3 regions of the Enterovibrio makurazakiensis genome follow, and region 3 is predicted to be linked to each of the others. Evidence: predicted binding sites of a transcription regulator. Region 3 holds the regulator's gene; each other region holds the start of a gene.
What was found. The regulator CRP, encoded in region 3, controls carbon source genes, mostly activating them, when cyclic AMP is high. The targets are predictions, from matches to a motif close to TGTGANNNNNNTCACA.

Region 1: the regulator CRP is predicted to act here: its motif matches at 1,326-1,341, upstream of cdd (cytidine deaminase).
Region 2: the regulator CRP is predicted to act here: its motif matches at 2,198-2,213, upstream of nagE (N-acetylglucosamine-specific PTS transporter subunit IIBC).

Annotation. Positions count from the first base shown of each region.
Region 1 covers NZ_JAKJSE010000008.1:204,434-208,834, forward strand. Annotated here, with positions in the region: gene L4D06_RS07175 (DMT family transporter) at 1-257, opposite strand, end outside; gene cdd (cytidine deaminase) at 379-1,266, opposite strand; gene L4D06_RS07185 (CidB/LrgB family autolysis modulator) at 1,402-2,106, opposite strand; gene L4D06_RS07190 (CidA/LrgA family protein) at 2,106-2,453, opposite strand; gene L4D06_RS07195 (hypothetical protein) at 2,571-3,071, opposite strand; gene sbcB (exodeoxyribonuclease I) at 3,206-4,401, opposite strand, start outside.
Region 2 covers NZ_JAKJSE010000004.1:347,365-351,765, reverse strand. Annotated here, with positions in the region: gene L4D06_RS01650 (beta-N-acetylhexosaminidase) at 1-477, opposite strand, end outside; gene nagE (N-acetylglucosamine-specific PTS transporter subunit IIBC) at 573-2,069, opposite strand; gene nagB (glucosamine-6-phosphate deaminase) at 2,335-3,135, shown strand; gene nagA (N-acetylglucosamine-6-phosphate deacetylase) at 3,151-4,287, shown strand; gene nagC (DNA-binding transcriptional regulator NagC) at 4,295-4,401, shown strand, end outside.
Region 3 covers NZ_JAKJSE010000019.1:104,539-108,939, reverse strand. Annotated here, with positions in the region: gene L4D06_RS15320 (phosphoribulokinase) at 41-910, shown strand; gene L4D06_RS15315 (OsmC family protein) at 1,091-1,498, opposite strand; gene crp (cAMP-activated global transcriptional regulator CRP) at 1,735-2,367, shown strand; gene L4D06_RS15305 (hypothetical protein) at 2,549-2,746, shown strand; gene L4D06_RS15300 (DUF1338 domain-containing protein) at 2,864-3,658, opposite strand; gene astD (succinylglutamate-semialdehyde dehydrogenase) at 3,700-4,401, opposite strand, start outside.

The DNA of each region.
Region 1 (4,401 bases), on a different contig from region 3:
ATCCCAATGACTGAGAAGAACACGCGTAAACAGTGCATGCCGAGATGGTCGGTTTTTAATGCTTCACGAATTCCCATGCTACGCAGCCAAGGGATCATCGCAACAAGCGCAATGAAGTATTGGATAAAGGCGACCGTCGTAGAAGGCAGTTGCATCTTGAAGCTTACATATTGGGCTAGACTATTGACCATCGCGAAGCAAACGCCAGCGGTAAGCATCCAAGAAGCGCCAATAATAGGGTTGTGAGGTTGGCTCATGCGTGTTCAGAATTTAGAAAAAGTGACGTGATAGTAGCTAACTTTTAACGCGGGGTATAACGAAAACGCCAGTGTTTGCTGGCGTTTTTCTTTTTTGGACGACAAATGTGCGTTATTAGCGCTAAATCGCCAAATAACCCAACGGAATGTCTGGGTTTAGTGCTTCAAGAATGGCTTGTGTATCTTGCAGATGGCTAACAACAGCACGGGCTTTTTCAACCAGAACAACCTCTTGGATGTCCTCCAATTTTACGTCAGCCAAGTTCATCGCAATGAGAGCAACTTGAAGTGGTGGAAGGCTTGGATTGAATGCCGCATTTTCAGCATACATGCCAGAATATACGTTGCCGTTGATGTCTCGAATTGCTGCACCACTCAAATTGTGTGAGTAGGGGGCATGGCTACGATTGGTTGCCGCGACGGCAGCTTGTACAAGTGGCTCGTCTTCACTGATAGTTAAACCGTGATCAACCGGCGCAAGCAGAGGCTGTTCGATACCGAGGTCTGCTGGCCCAAATGGCTCAGGCAAATATTCATGCAGCAATTTGGCATCACGGTTGGGCAGTTGAATGTTGAGCTTATCAGCGCCGTTAATTTCGTTCATAAACTGGCGGCAGTGACCACAAGGGCTGTAGTTAATTGTGATGTCTTTTAGTGCCGTTTCGCCTTTTAACCAAGCATGACTAATGGCTGATTGCTCTGCATGAACAGCTTGGCTCAATTGAACGCCTTCAAACTCCATGTTTGCACCAAAGTAGAGCTTGCCTGATTCGCCACGAGCAATAGCACCGACATAAAATTTAGAGATGGGTGCAACAGAATAGGCTGCTGCCAAAGGCAGTAATGCAACGCGCAGGTCTTGATCGGACAAGCCTGTGATTTCAAGCAAGTTATCGTATTCTTGTGCGCTAATAGTCGCATCAAATTCTGGAGAAGCGCACAGCGTTTCTATGGCTTCTTTCAGTGGCGACGAAAGCGCTGAAATGGCTTGTTGAATGCTAACTCGCATGTTTGCTCCAAAGGCAATGGTATGGCTGAGTATTCTACGGGCAAACGCTGGATAATAAACGTGATCAAAATCACTAAGTCAGTGCAATCATATCTCATGTTTCATAAATATAGGTGACCTCACATGAATTCGATTTCATTTGAAGCAAGTCGTGATTGCGTTGCAATTAACAAATAACTCAACGACATGGAAGATAAATGGGGCAAGTATTGCACTGATAATGCCGCAAATAACCAATGCTAACGAACTGAACGCACCTTCCTGATAGTTTGTCTCTGCTGCTTTTGCCGTTCCAATTGCGTGAGATACTGCGCCAATTGATAATCCACGCGCCAACGGTGATTTGATCTTCATGGCGTTTAAAAGTGGGTAAGCGAACAGTGCCCCGAGTAGACCTGCAATAACCACCAGAGCGGCAGTAACCGCGGGTATGCCGCCAATACTTTCAGCCGTACTTAATGCAAAGGGCGTAGAAATCGACTTAGGCAAGACAGACGCCGCAATTTGTAAATCGCCGCCAGCTAGAAGAGCGATAACCGATCCAAGAATCATTGATAGAACACTTGCACCTGTACAAGCTATCAATATGATTTTCCATTGGCGTCGAATCACGTGCATTTGTTCGTAGAGAGGATAAGCCAGAGCGATCACTGCTGGGCCGAGCATAAAGTTGATGATGGCATTTTGGTCAAAATAGGTTTCATAGGTATTGTCCGTGAATACCAGCAATGGCATCAATACCAACATACTGAGCAGCATCGGATTAAAGACGGGATGGCGTAACTTCAGCGCAACCTGACGGGCAATAAAATACGTGACTAATGTAGCGAACAACCAAATCATTCTTCGCTCCCCTGAGATCTATCAACAAGTTTTGCCACAATAACAAACACCAGCAGTGAGCTTAGTGCTGTGGCACTGAGTAGTGGAATTGAATCGCTGATGAGAAAATGGAAATGGTTCATTAATCCCATGCTGGCTGGAATGAAAAACAGCGGCATGATGGTGATGAGCAATGTACAGGAATCTTTAACCCAGCGAGCGGGTACTATGCCAGTTGTGAGGCTCACAAAAAGTAACAGCATGCTTACGATGCTGCTGGGTATAGGAAGATGTAACAGCTGAGTCAACAAACTACCAATCAGGTAGTAAACGGCAATGAGGACAAAGCCAAGAAGATGTTTCACGGAGAAAAGCCAGCAAGGTTGAACGTAATGCTATTTTAAACTGAGCTGGCTATGAAAATCTTGTTCAATGCGAGGTTATTCCCACTATTGCACATTAGTTAGGCAAATGTGTTCGTGTTACATAAAGTAGGCAAATGCAGCGGCCACCGTTAAGAGCGATATTAATGTGACAGCGATAATAGGAAGAATGTGGCGATTGGTACCGATGTTATCAATCACAGGTTCGTCAATGTGAACATCGAGCGGATCTGGCACGGATGGATCCGGCGCAGGCATCGCCTGGCGTTGGTAGGTCTTTTGAGGCAAAGAGACGCGATAACCATGATCACCAACCACATCTAACGGAAGTGCTTTTTCGCCTTGTCGATATGACTTAGATAGCAGTGAGCACAGACTGCTTTGATGCTGAGAAAATGAAGAATCAGGCAGAGAAGTGGATGCATAGAGCACGCGAGCAGATAGCACCTCCCCCGCATGATAACAAAGCATTTCCAGCAACCGACATTCTTCATAGGTGAGTGTTGTCACAGAGCTGTCTTGCCAATACAAGGAGCGGCTTTCAGGCTCGAAATCGACGTCAGAAAATCGGTAGCATCGACTGTTAACTTTCGTGACCATTTAATCATCCATATCACTATCTCTTATAAGAAAAGTGTGGACTCAAATCACAGAATTTCAACCGTAACACCCCTGTTTATTCAGGGGTGTATAGCGCACATCACACGGTATTTAGGGAAAGTCAGTGATAAACACTAAGATACAAGCGATTCAACGTAATGATAAACGGACTTAAGGATGGACAATTTTTTTTCATCGCTTTGATGTTCTTCCACTAGATCTTCTAACCGCGTCATATATTCGGGCAAGTGAGTTTCGAAATAATCACGACGATGAAGGTGCCAGTTTTTCTGTTCGCTATCGGTTAGCGTCCATGAGAAGTTTCGAGCACGATAACGGAATAACAACGGCTTAATACGTTGGTCTGACACTTTAATATCAAGCGCGGCAAGGTTTTCAGGCTTAGTTTGACGAATGATATCCATGGTAGAGCGATCAGACGGTGAGAAAAAGCCATTGTATAACTCGGCATCTACATTATTGGAGGTCGCATATTCTGGCTTCTCCGCATATAGCGCGACCAGTTTCTCTCGAACCTCTGGATGGGCTTGAAGTTTTTTGAGATTTTCCAAGCAGAACTGACGATCGATACCTAGCCTTTCTGCATCTTCAGGTCGCAAGGTCTTAGCTTCAGCAAGCACTGGGCATTTATTGATATGAATGAGCTTTATAGGGGCTGGAAGTTCATCATGGGCGAGGTCAGCGCGTTTGGTGTAAAGACGCTCGCGCAGGGCATCGGCATCGAGATCAAATAAAGGGGTAGGGTCTAACGCTAAATCGACAGCAATAACCGCATTCTTGTTGTCTGGGTGCCAAGCAACAGGCACAACCCAGCTTGTGTTACCGCGCTCTGTGCCGAACATGCCAGATACATGAACCAATGGTTTCATGGCAACAATATCAATTAGTGCGGTCAGCTTGTTCTTATTGCGGTGCGTATATAGGTAATCAAATAAGCGAGGCTGGGCTTGCTTGAATTTTTTCGCCATTTCGATAGTAGCAATCACGTCTGCCATCGCGTCATGCGCATTGGCGTGTTCAATACCATTAGCGACCGACAAGTGTTCCAGTTTAAAGCTGGTAAACCCCTCTTGGTTCTCGGGCCACTCAATACCGTCTGGACGAAGCGCATATGCTGCGCGCATGGCATCTAAGAGATCCCATCTTGAATTCCCGTTTTGCCAGCTCCAGCCATACGGGTCAAAGAAGTTGCGATACAAGGTATAACGAGAAACTTCATCATCAAACCGTATATTGTTATAGCCAACGGAGCAGGTTCCTGGCTGAGAAAACTGCTCATGGATCTTCGCAATGAACTCTGGTTCAGGAA
Region 2 (4,401 bases), on a different contig from region 3:
GTCACCAGCAACCACATAGGCACGCGGCATAAAGTCAGTTTCAAACAACTGCCAGTATTCTGCAATCAGGGGAATTTCAACCGTTTCGCCTGCTGCGAAACCATCAAAAGATGATGTTGGAGTCAGAACATAAAGATCACCGGTCAAATGTTCGATGGTGAAGTCTTCGTTTGCTACATCCAAAAACACACGGATGCTGTGCAGATAGATTTTCCAATCATTAGCAGTAACAGCGTCGCCGTCGTTAACAATGGTCATTGTAACCTTGTTACAAGATGCCCACTCTGCACCCATATCCTGACAGGTTAAGCCTTCTTGAGCACCATGATTGGTTTCAACTGCGTAGCTGATGTCCAATTGAGCCGCTAATGCATCCACAGTTGCCTGTTGTGCTGCACCTGAAGGCAAAGCACCACAACCTGCAAGACCTGCAGCAACCGCTACAGATAAGATTCCCATCTTAAATGTCTTTTTCATTTCTATTTACCCTACGAATTTGGCCAAATTTGGCCCAAAAAAAGCCGACCCCGCTAAGGGCCGGCTATATTGACTATTTAGTCAGTATTTCTTAATTATGGCAGTTTGATTTCAGACAAATCTTCAGTCGTGCCAACTTTTTTCATTTCGCCAGCTACGATTTCTGCCAATGGACCCAGAATAACCTGCAGGTTATTTGTACCCAATTTAACAACACCCATCGCACCTAGTGCTTTCAGTGTTTTCTCATCAATCTGAGCGCCGTCTTTAACAGTCAGGCGAAGACGAGTAATACATGCATCGATAGTCGTTAGGTTGTCATGACCACCTAGCGCTTTCAAGTATTGGCGAGCCAGAATACCGGTCTCTTTAGAACCTTCAACGCCGTTTGACGGTGCGTCTTCATCAAGATCTTCACGGCCAGGAGTTTTCAGGTTGAACTTAACGATCGCGGTACGGAACACAGCGTAGTAGATACCTGCAAACACGAAACCTTGAACAATAAGCATGTACCAGTTAACAGCAAGTGGGTTACGCGTTGACAAGAACATGTCAACAAGACCTGCTGAGAAGCCGAAGCCTGCAATCCACTGCATAGATGCTGCGATGTATACAGAGATACCCGTCAACAATGCGTGCAATACGTACAGACCTGGTGCTAGGAACATGAACGAGAATTCTAGTGGTTCAGTTACACCAGTGAAGAACGATGCGAAACCAGCAGCGATCATAATAGATGCTACTTTCTCTTTGTTCTCAGGCTTAGCAGTGTGGTAGATAGCTAGCGCTGCACCTGGTAGACCGAACATCATGATTGGGAAGAAGCCCGCTTGGTACATACCTGTTACACCAACAGTTGCAGTACCTTCAGCTAGAGACTTAGCGCCACCCAGGAAGTTAGGAATATCGTTAATGCCTGCAACGTCGAACCAGAATACTGAGTTCAGAGCGTGGTGCAGACCAACAGGGATAAGAAGACGGTTAAAGAATGCGTAGATACCTGCACCCAATTCGCCCATACCTTGGATGCCTTCACCGAAGTTAACTAGACCACCGTAAACAGTTGGCCATACGTACATCAGGATGAAAGATACAATGATTGCAGCAAATGAGGTAACGATTGGAACCAGACGTTTACCCGAGAAGAACGCCAATGCTTTGTGCAGTTCTACGTGAGAGAAACGGTTGTACAGTTCTGCAGACATGATACCGACCAAGATACCAACGAATTGGTTCTGGATCTTACCGAAAGCCGCTGGAACAGCACTTGGATCAATGTTTTGGATTTGAGCAACAGCACCTGGAGACAGTAGCGTTGTAACAACGTACATACCCACTAGACCTGCAAGAGCAGCAGCGCCATCTTTGTCTTTAGACATACCGTAGGCAACACCTACAGCAAACAGCCAAGACATGTTATCAATGATTGCGGCACCCGCTTTGATCAAGAATGCAGCTAGAACGCTGTTTGCGCCCCAACCATTCGGGTCAATGAAGTAACCAACACCCATTAGAATTGCAGCGGCAGGAAGAGTGGCAACTGGTACCATCAACGCCTTACCTACTTTTTGGAAATAACCGAGAATATTCACCTGTGTTCCCCCTATAGTGGTTCTTTCTCAGAGTTGTAATGACAACATGGGACTTTTTTTACTATCCAATGTGAGTCAGGTGGAGTTTATTCCATTAATTTCGCCCCGCAAATTAAAACAGGTGCAATTGTGATTTTTGTCACTCAAAACGATACGTAATCCTGTTTTTTGCTAGCGCCCTCATAAAACTTATTTTATGATGAAAACTAAGATACAGAACCACTATGCTGTATAGTCTGAATTTGAATTAATTAAGAGGTGTACCGTGAGACTTATCCCATTACAAACCGCACATGAAGTAGGCTTTTGGTCAGCACGCCATATTGTTGATACTATTAACAAATTCGCTCCAACCGAAGATCGTCCGTTTGTTCTGGGTTTGCCGACTGGTGGCACCCCTCTGAACACGTATAAACAACTGATTAACCTTCATAAGCAAGGCGAAGTAAGCTTCAAAAACGTTGTGACGTTCAACATGGATGAGTACTGTGGCATCCCTGCTGACCACCCAGAATCTTACCGTAGCTTCATGTACAACAACTTCTTCAATCACATTGATATTAAAGAAGAAAACATCAACTTGCTGAACGGCAACACTGATAATCACGAAGCTGAATGCCAGCGCTACGAAGATAAAATTAAATCGTACGGCAAGATCAACCTGTTCATGGGTGGTATTGGCAACGATGGTCACATTGCATTCAATGAACCAGCATCGTCACTTTCTTCACGTACTCGTATCAAAACCTTGACTGAAGACACTCGAATTGCTAACTCTCGTTTCTTTGATAACGATATCAATCAAGTGCCAAAACATGCATTGACGATTGGTGTTGGTACATTGCTTGACGCTCAAGAAGTGATGATTCTGATCACTGGCCACAACAAAGCTTTGGCTCTGCAAGCTGCGGTTGAAGGTTCGGTGAATCACCTATGGACAGTGTCTGCGCTTCAATTGCACCCTAAAGCACTGATGGTTTGTGACGAACCTTCGACTGCTGAGCTGAAAGTGAAGACGGTTAAGTACTTCCAAGAGCTAGAAGCTGAAAACATCAAAAACCTTTAAGGTAAGGAAACATTCATGTACGCACTGACTAACTGCCGAATTTTTACTGGTAGCGAAGTGCTGGATAATCATGCTGTCATCGTGAATGACGGCTTGATCCAGAACGTTTGTCCAGAAAAGGAATTGCCAGAAGGCATTGAAACCCGTTCTTTAGACGGCGCTTACCTAAGCCCTGGCTTCATCGACCTACAGCTTAATGGTTGTGGCGGTGTTATGTTCAACGATGAAGTGACTGCAGATACGATCCGCACTATGCATTTAGCGAATCTAAAATCTGGCTGCACCAGTTTTCTGCCTACATTGATCACGTCTTCTGATGAAGACATGAAGGCATCTGTCAGTGCAATTCGCGATTATCAAGAACAATACCAACATCAAGCGTTAGGTCTGCACCTAGAAGGTCCATACCTCAACGTCGCTAAGAAAGGCATTCACAGTGTTGATTTCATCCGTCGTTCAGACGATGCGATGATCGATTTCATCACCGAAAATGCTGATGTTGTGACCAAAGTGACCCTAGCGCCCGAGCTAACACCGGCTGCACACATTCGCCAATTGGCAGATGCAGGTATCGTTGTTTCCGCTGGTCACACGAACGCGAGCTATGTTGAAGCACGTGCAGGCTTCAAAGCCGGTATTACGTTCGCAACACATCTGTTTAACGCAATGACACCCATTGCTGGTCGCGAGCCAGGCATGGTGGGTGCGATTTACGACACCCCTGAAGTATACACAGGCGTTATTGTTGACGGTTTTCATGTTGACTATGCAAACGTGCGAATTGCTCAAAAATTGAAAGGTGAGAAACTGATTCTTGTAACTGACGCAGCAGCGCCAGCAGGAGCAGACATGGATCACTTTATTTTTGTAGGCAAGAAAGTATATTACCGTGATGGTAAGTGTGTTGATGAGAATGGCACACTTGGCGGTTCGGCATTGACCATGATTGAAGCAGTACAGAACTCTGTCGAACATGTAGGCATCGCTTTGGATGAAGTGGTCCGCATGGCAACCTTGTATCCAGCACGTGCAATCGGTATGGATGACAAGCTAGGGGCTATCAAGAATGGATATGTCGCTAACCTGACCGTGTTTGATCGCGATTTCAATGTCAAAGCGACTGTAGTTAACGGCGAATACACATTGAATTAGGACATTTATGACAGGCGGACAAATTGGTAACGTAGATCTGGTTAAACAGTTAAACGGTGCCGCCGTTTATCGACTCATCGACCAACAAGGTCCGATTTCTCGAATCCAAATTGC
Region 3 (4,401 bases):
TTAATTGTTTGACATCTTTTTAAAATTGACAGGGTTTGTCATGTCTGCAAAACATCCTATTATTGCAGTCACCGGTTCATCCGGCGCAGGAACCACCACTACATCTGATGCATTTCGGAAGATCTTCAACATGATGGACATTCGTGCCGCGTGGGTCGAAGGTGACAGTTTCCACCGTTTTACCCGTCCAGAAATGGACGTGGAAATCCGTAAAGCAAGAGATCAAGGCCGCCATATCAGTTACTTTGGCCCGCAGGCCAATGACTTCCCTAGGCTTGAATCTTTTTTCGACGAATACGGCAAACACGGCACTGGGCAATTTCGTCGGTATCTACATACTTTTGATGAAGCGGTTCCCTACAACCAAATGCCGGGCACCTTTACCGCATGGCAAGATTTGCCAGAAAACAATGACGTGATGTTTTACGAAGGACTTCATGGTGGCATTGTAGACGGTGACATCAACGTCGCACAGCACGTCGACCTGCTCATAGGCATGGTGCCCATTGTGAATTTAGAGTGGATTCAGAAATTCGTGCGCGATACGCGTGACCGCGGGCATTCGCGTGAAGCCGTCATGGACTCGATCGTGCGCTCCATGGATGATTATCTCAACTACATCACACCGCAGTTCAGCCGGACACACATTAACTTTCAGCGCGTCCCGACCGTGGATACTTCAAACCCGCTGAATGCCAAAGGCATACCGAGTCTTGATGAGAGTTTTGTCGTTATCCGCTTCCGCGGTATTAAAAAGGTGGACTTCCCCTACTTACTGGCCATGATTCAAGGCTCTTTCATGTCGAGGCACGATACGTTAGTCGTCCCCGGTGGGAAAATGAGCTTTGCGGTTGAATTGATTATTCAACCTCTTATTCAACAATTGATTGAAACAGGCAAGATTAGCTAAGCCAGAAAGAAAGAAAGAACGCTATCTGTCTGAAAGTCTTGGCAACAGCACAACCTAAGACCTTGCCAGCTCATCGCCTAAAGCACGAGATATGAAGGGCAATGCCCTCCATATCTTTGTTTTATCAACCGACAAACATGCAAATGCCCTATGTCTCTTCGCTACATTCAAACAGTGCAGCTAGGCGATATCTCGCACTTCATAGGAATGCGTCATTTCCATGCCCGCACCTAGCATCAAACACACAGAGCAATATTTTTCTAAACTGTCTTTCACCGCTCTGGCTACTAGTGAATCTTCCAATGCCGACCCTGTCACGACAAAGTGAAAGTGTATGCCCGTAAACAAACGAGGGGCTTGCTCTCTTCGTTCAGCCGTTAATACAGCTTCACAATGTGAGATGGCTTGATTGGCCGATTCTAAGGCCGCGACGACGTCAACCGAGCTGCATCCTCCCGCTCCCATCAATACCATTTCCATGGGGCTTGGTGCTTTTTCACCCCCATCACCATCCATGACAACGCTATGACCCGAATTTGATTGGCCTAGAAAAGTCTTATTTCCGCACCACTTGACGCTTGCTCGCATCTCTTTCCTCCATTTACTTTCAGTGTCGTGATCTTGTCCACGTTTTTAGCCTTTAATAGGGCACTAAGTCCATATCAAAATCAAGAAATCGTGCTGGAAAAAGGATAAACTCAATGACTCAAACAGAGAGCTTGTAGCCTGACGGTTGACACTTTATGCTATCCGACGGACTTGTGCCGCAGGACGGTGGGCTAAGGAAGACTCATCAGGCAACAACTGCAGAGGAAATGAGAGATATGGTTCCAGGAAAACCTCAAACAGACCCAACACTAGAGTGGTTCCTTTCACACTGCCACATTCATAAGTACCCTTCTAAAAGTACGCTGATCCATGCTGGTGAGAAAGCAGAAACGCTGTACTACATCGTGAAAGGTTCTGTGGCTGTACTGATCAAGGATGAAGAAGGCAAAGAGATGATCCTTTCTTACCTCAACCAGGGCGACTTCATTGGCGAACTGGGCCTATTCGAGGAAGATCAGGAGCGTACAGCTTGGGTTCGCGCTAAATCTCCATGCGAAGTCGCTGAAATCTCATTCAAGAAGTTCCGTCAGCTGATTCAAGTGAATCCAGACATTCTAATGCGCCTTTCTTCTCAAATGGCTCGTCGCCTACAAGTGACTAGCCAGAAAGTAGGTGACTTGGCATTCCTAGATGTGACAGGTCGTATCGCGCAAACATTGCTGAACTTGGCGAAACAACCAGATGCAATGACTCACCCAGACGGTATGCAAATTAAGATTACCCGTCAGGAAATCGGTCAAATCGTGGGTTGTTCACGTGAAACCGTTGGTCGTATTCTGAAAATGCTTGAAGAGCAGAACCTAATTTCTGCACACGGTAAAACTATCGTGGTATACGGCACTCGCTAAACCGTTTTGCTTTGAAGTGAAAGCCACCTCTTTAGGTGGCTTTTTTGTTTCCGCGTGTTTTTTGTTTCTGCGTGATAGCTGTCACACGAATTTCATCACAGAGTTCCCAATTTGGTGCTAAGTTTCAGTGCAAGGTGTGTATGAATATACGTGCACAACATGGACAAGCTGGAGTCCCGATATGGACATGGAACGTCATGCGTTTGGAAGCAACCCTCCCCCATCAACCATCGGACCGTGGGGGCAAGCAAGCACTGAATTGACAGGTTTTACTGGAATGTCTCACTACCAACTACAACGCATGCTTGGTGATGATGAGCAACGCTCTACGCCGCCCACTCATACGGAATGGCCATCCCATTCAACCGATCATCCATAGAAGCTGGGTATTGAAGCTCGGTCTTGTTACGTCATTTTTAAGCAGCGATAGTGACAGTCGCTAAGAATCTAGTGACCGTGACTCAGTGCACTCTCGCCACCTAGCAATGGTGATGACCTATTGGTCAGTGCTTTCAAAAATTTTATCGGCAGACGCCTCGACAAAACCTTGATACAGAGAACCATCAGGCAAAGGATAACGCTTCGCGAATTCATAAAACCCTCCTGAAACCTGCCTCTCACCATCACTAAATTTCACTGTCACCTTGTCAGCCATGGTGGCTGATTGCTCCAAGCGCACTTCAGAGTCGCCTTTTACTTCACCACCAGATTCATTAATAGCAAAGCCTGACTGACGCAGCACTTGGTTGACATCCGCCACTTCGTCGAGTGAACTCAACTGGTTCACACTTACCGTAAAATGGTTGGCACCAAAGCCATGTGCGGATAACCAACCTGCATACTCGCTTTCACCAGAAAGTAATTCATAGGTTGCCGTATCAATATCCCATAGGCGTCCACCGTACAAAAACGCAGGATCGTTAAGTGCTGCGTCATCGACTTGTTCGACCAAGGCTCGAACGGCTTGTTGCAATTCGAAAGAGCACTGCCCAACCAAGAGCTCACTAATAAACACCTTAGGGGCCTCAGGATTAGGATGTTCAAAATGGCGCGCGAACAGCTTTTTAGCCTTAAAATGGTACTCCCCTTTAGGGACATAACCGATAGCGATAAACGGCGCAGCCAAGCGATCAAGTCCTACCTTGGGAAGCGCAAACGTGCGTAGCGCGATATGATCGTTGAGAAGAGGTGTTCCTTCCTCCAACAACCCATGTACTTTCGCTGCCGACGGGCACAACCGTTGCGTGTAGTCTTTCCACAGTCCATCAAATAAAGCCTGTACGCGTTCCATCACATCCTCCTACATTGCGTGTTCTTGTTTGACCTTCGTCGCTACAGCGACAGTCCTGGGCTCAGTTGTGCGGGCATAGAAACATCATCGCCTTCCATTGATGCCATCGGATACGCACAGTAATCCGCTGCATAGTAAGCACTCGGACGTAAATTTCCTGAAGCGCCTGGCCCGCCAAATGGTGCATCGCCACTGGCACCCGTCAATTGGCGGTTTCGATTTACGATACCGGCGCGAATATGATCTAAGAAATATTCCCATTCGCTATCGTCGGTAGAGATGAGTCCCGCAGACAGTCCGTAACGCGTGTCATTGGCCAACATGACGGCTTGCTCAAGCGATTCATAACGCACCACTTGAAGCAGTGGGCCGAAGTATTCTTCATCAGGCAATTGTGCAATCGCCGTGGCTTCTATGATGCCTGGCGATACCACGGCATCATGCAGTAGTTCCGCCTTCAGCAGCGGCACACCGCCAAGTGACTCTAGGTTAGCCTGCGCCGCAAGAATGCCCTCAGCGGCGCGTACAGAGATTTGTGCGCCCATGAAAGATGCAGGCTCGTCAAACTGACCGCCAACTTTGATGTTCTTGGTCATCTCAACAAGGCGCAACAACAGCGCGTCTCCTCGTTCTCCGGTGGGCACATACAGGCGACGTGCACATGTACAGCGCTGTCCTGCACTGATAAAAGCCGATTGAATAATGGTGTATGCCGTCGCATCCAGTTCGCCATAATGCTCGGA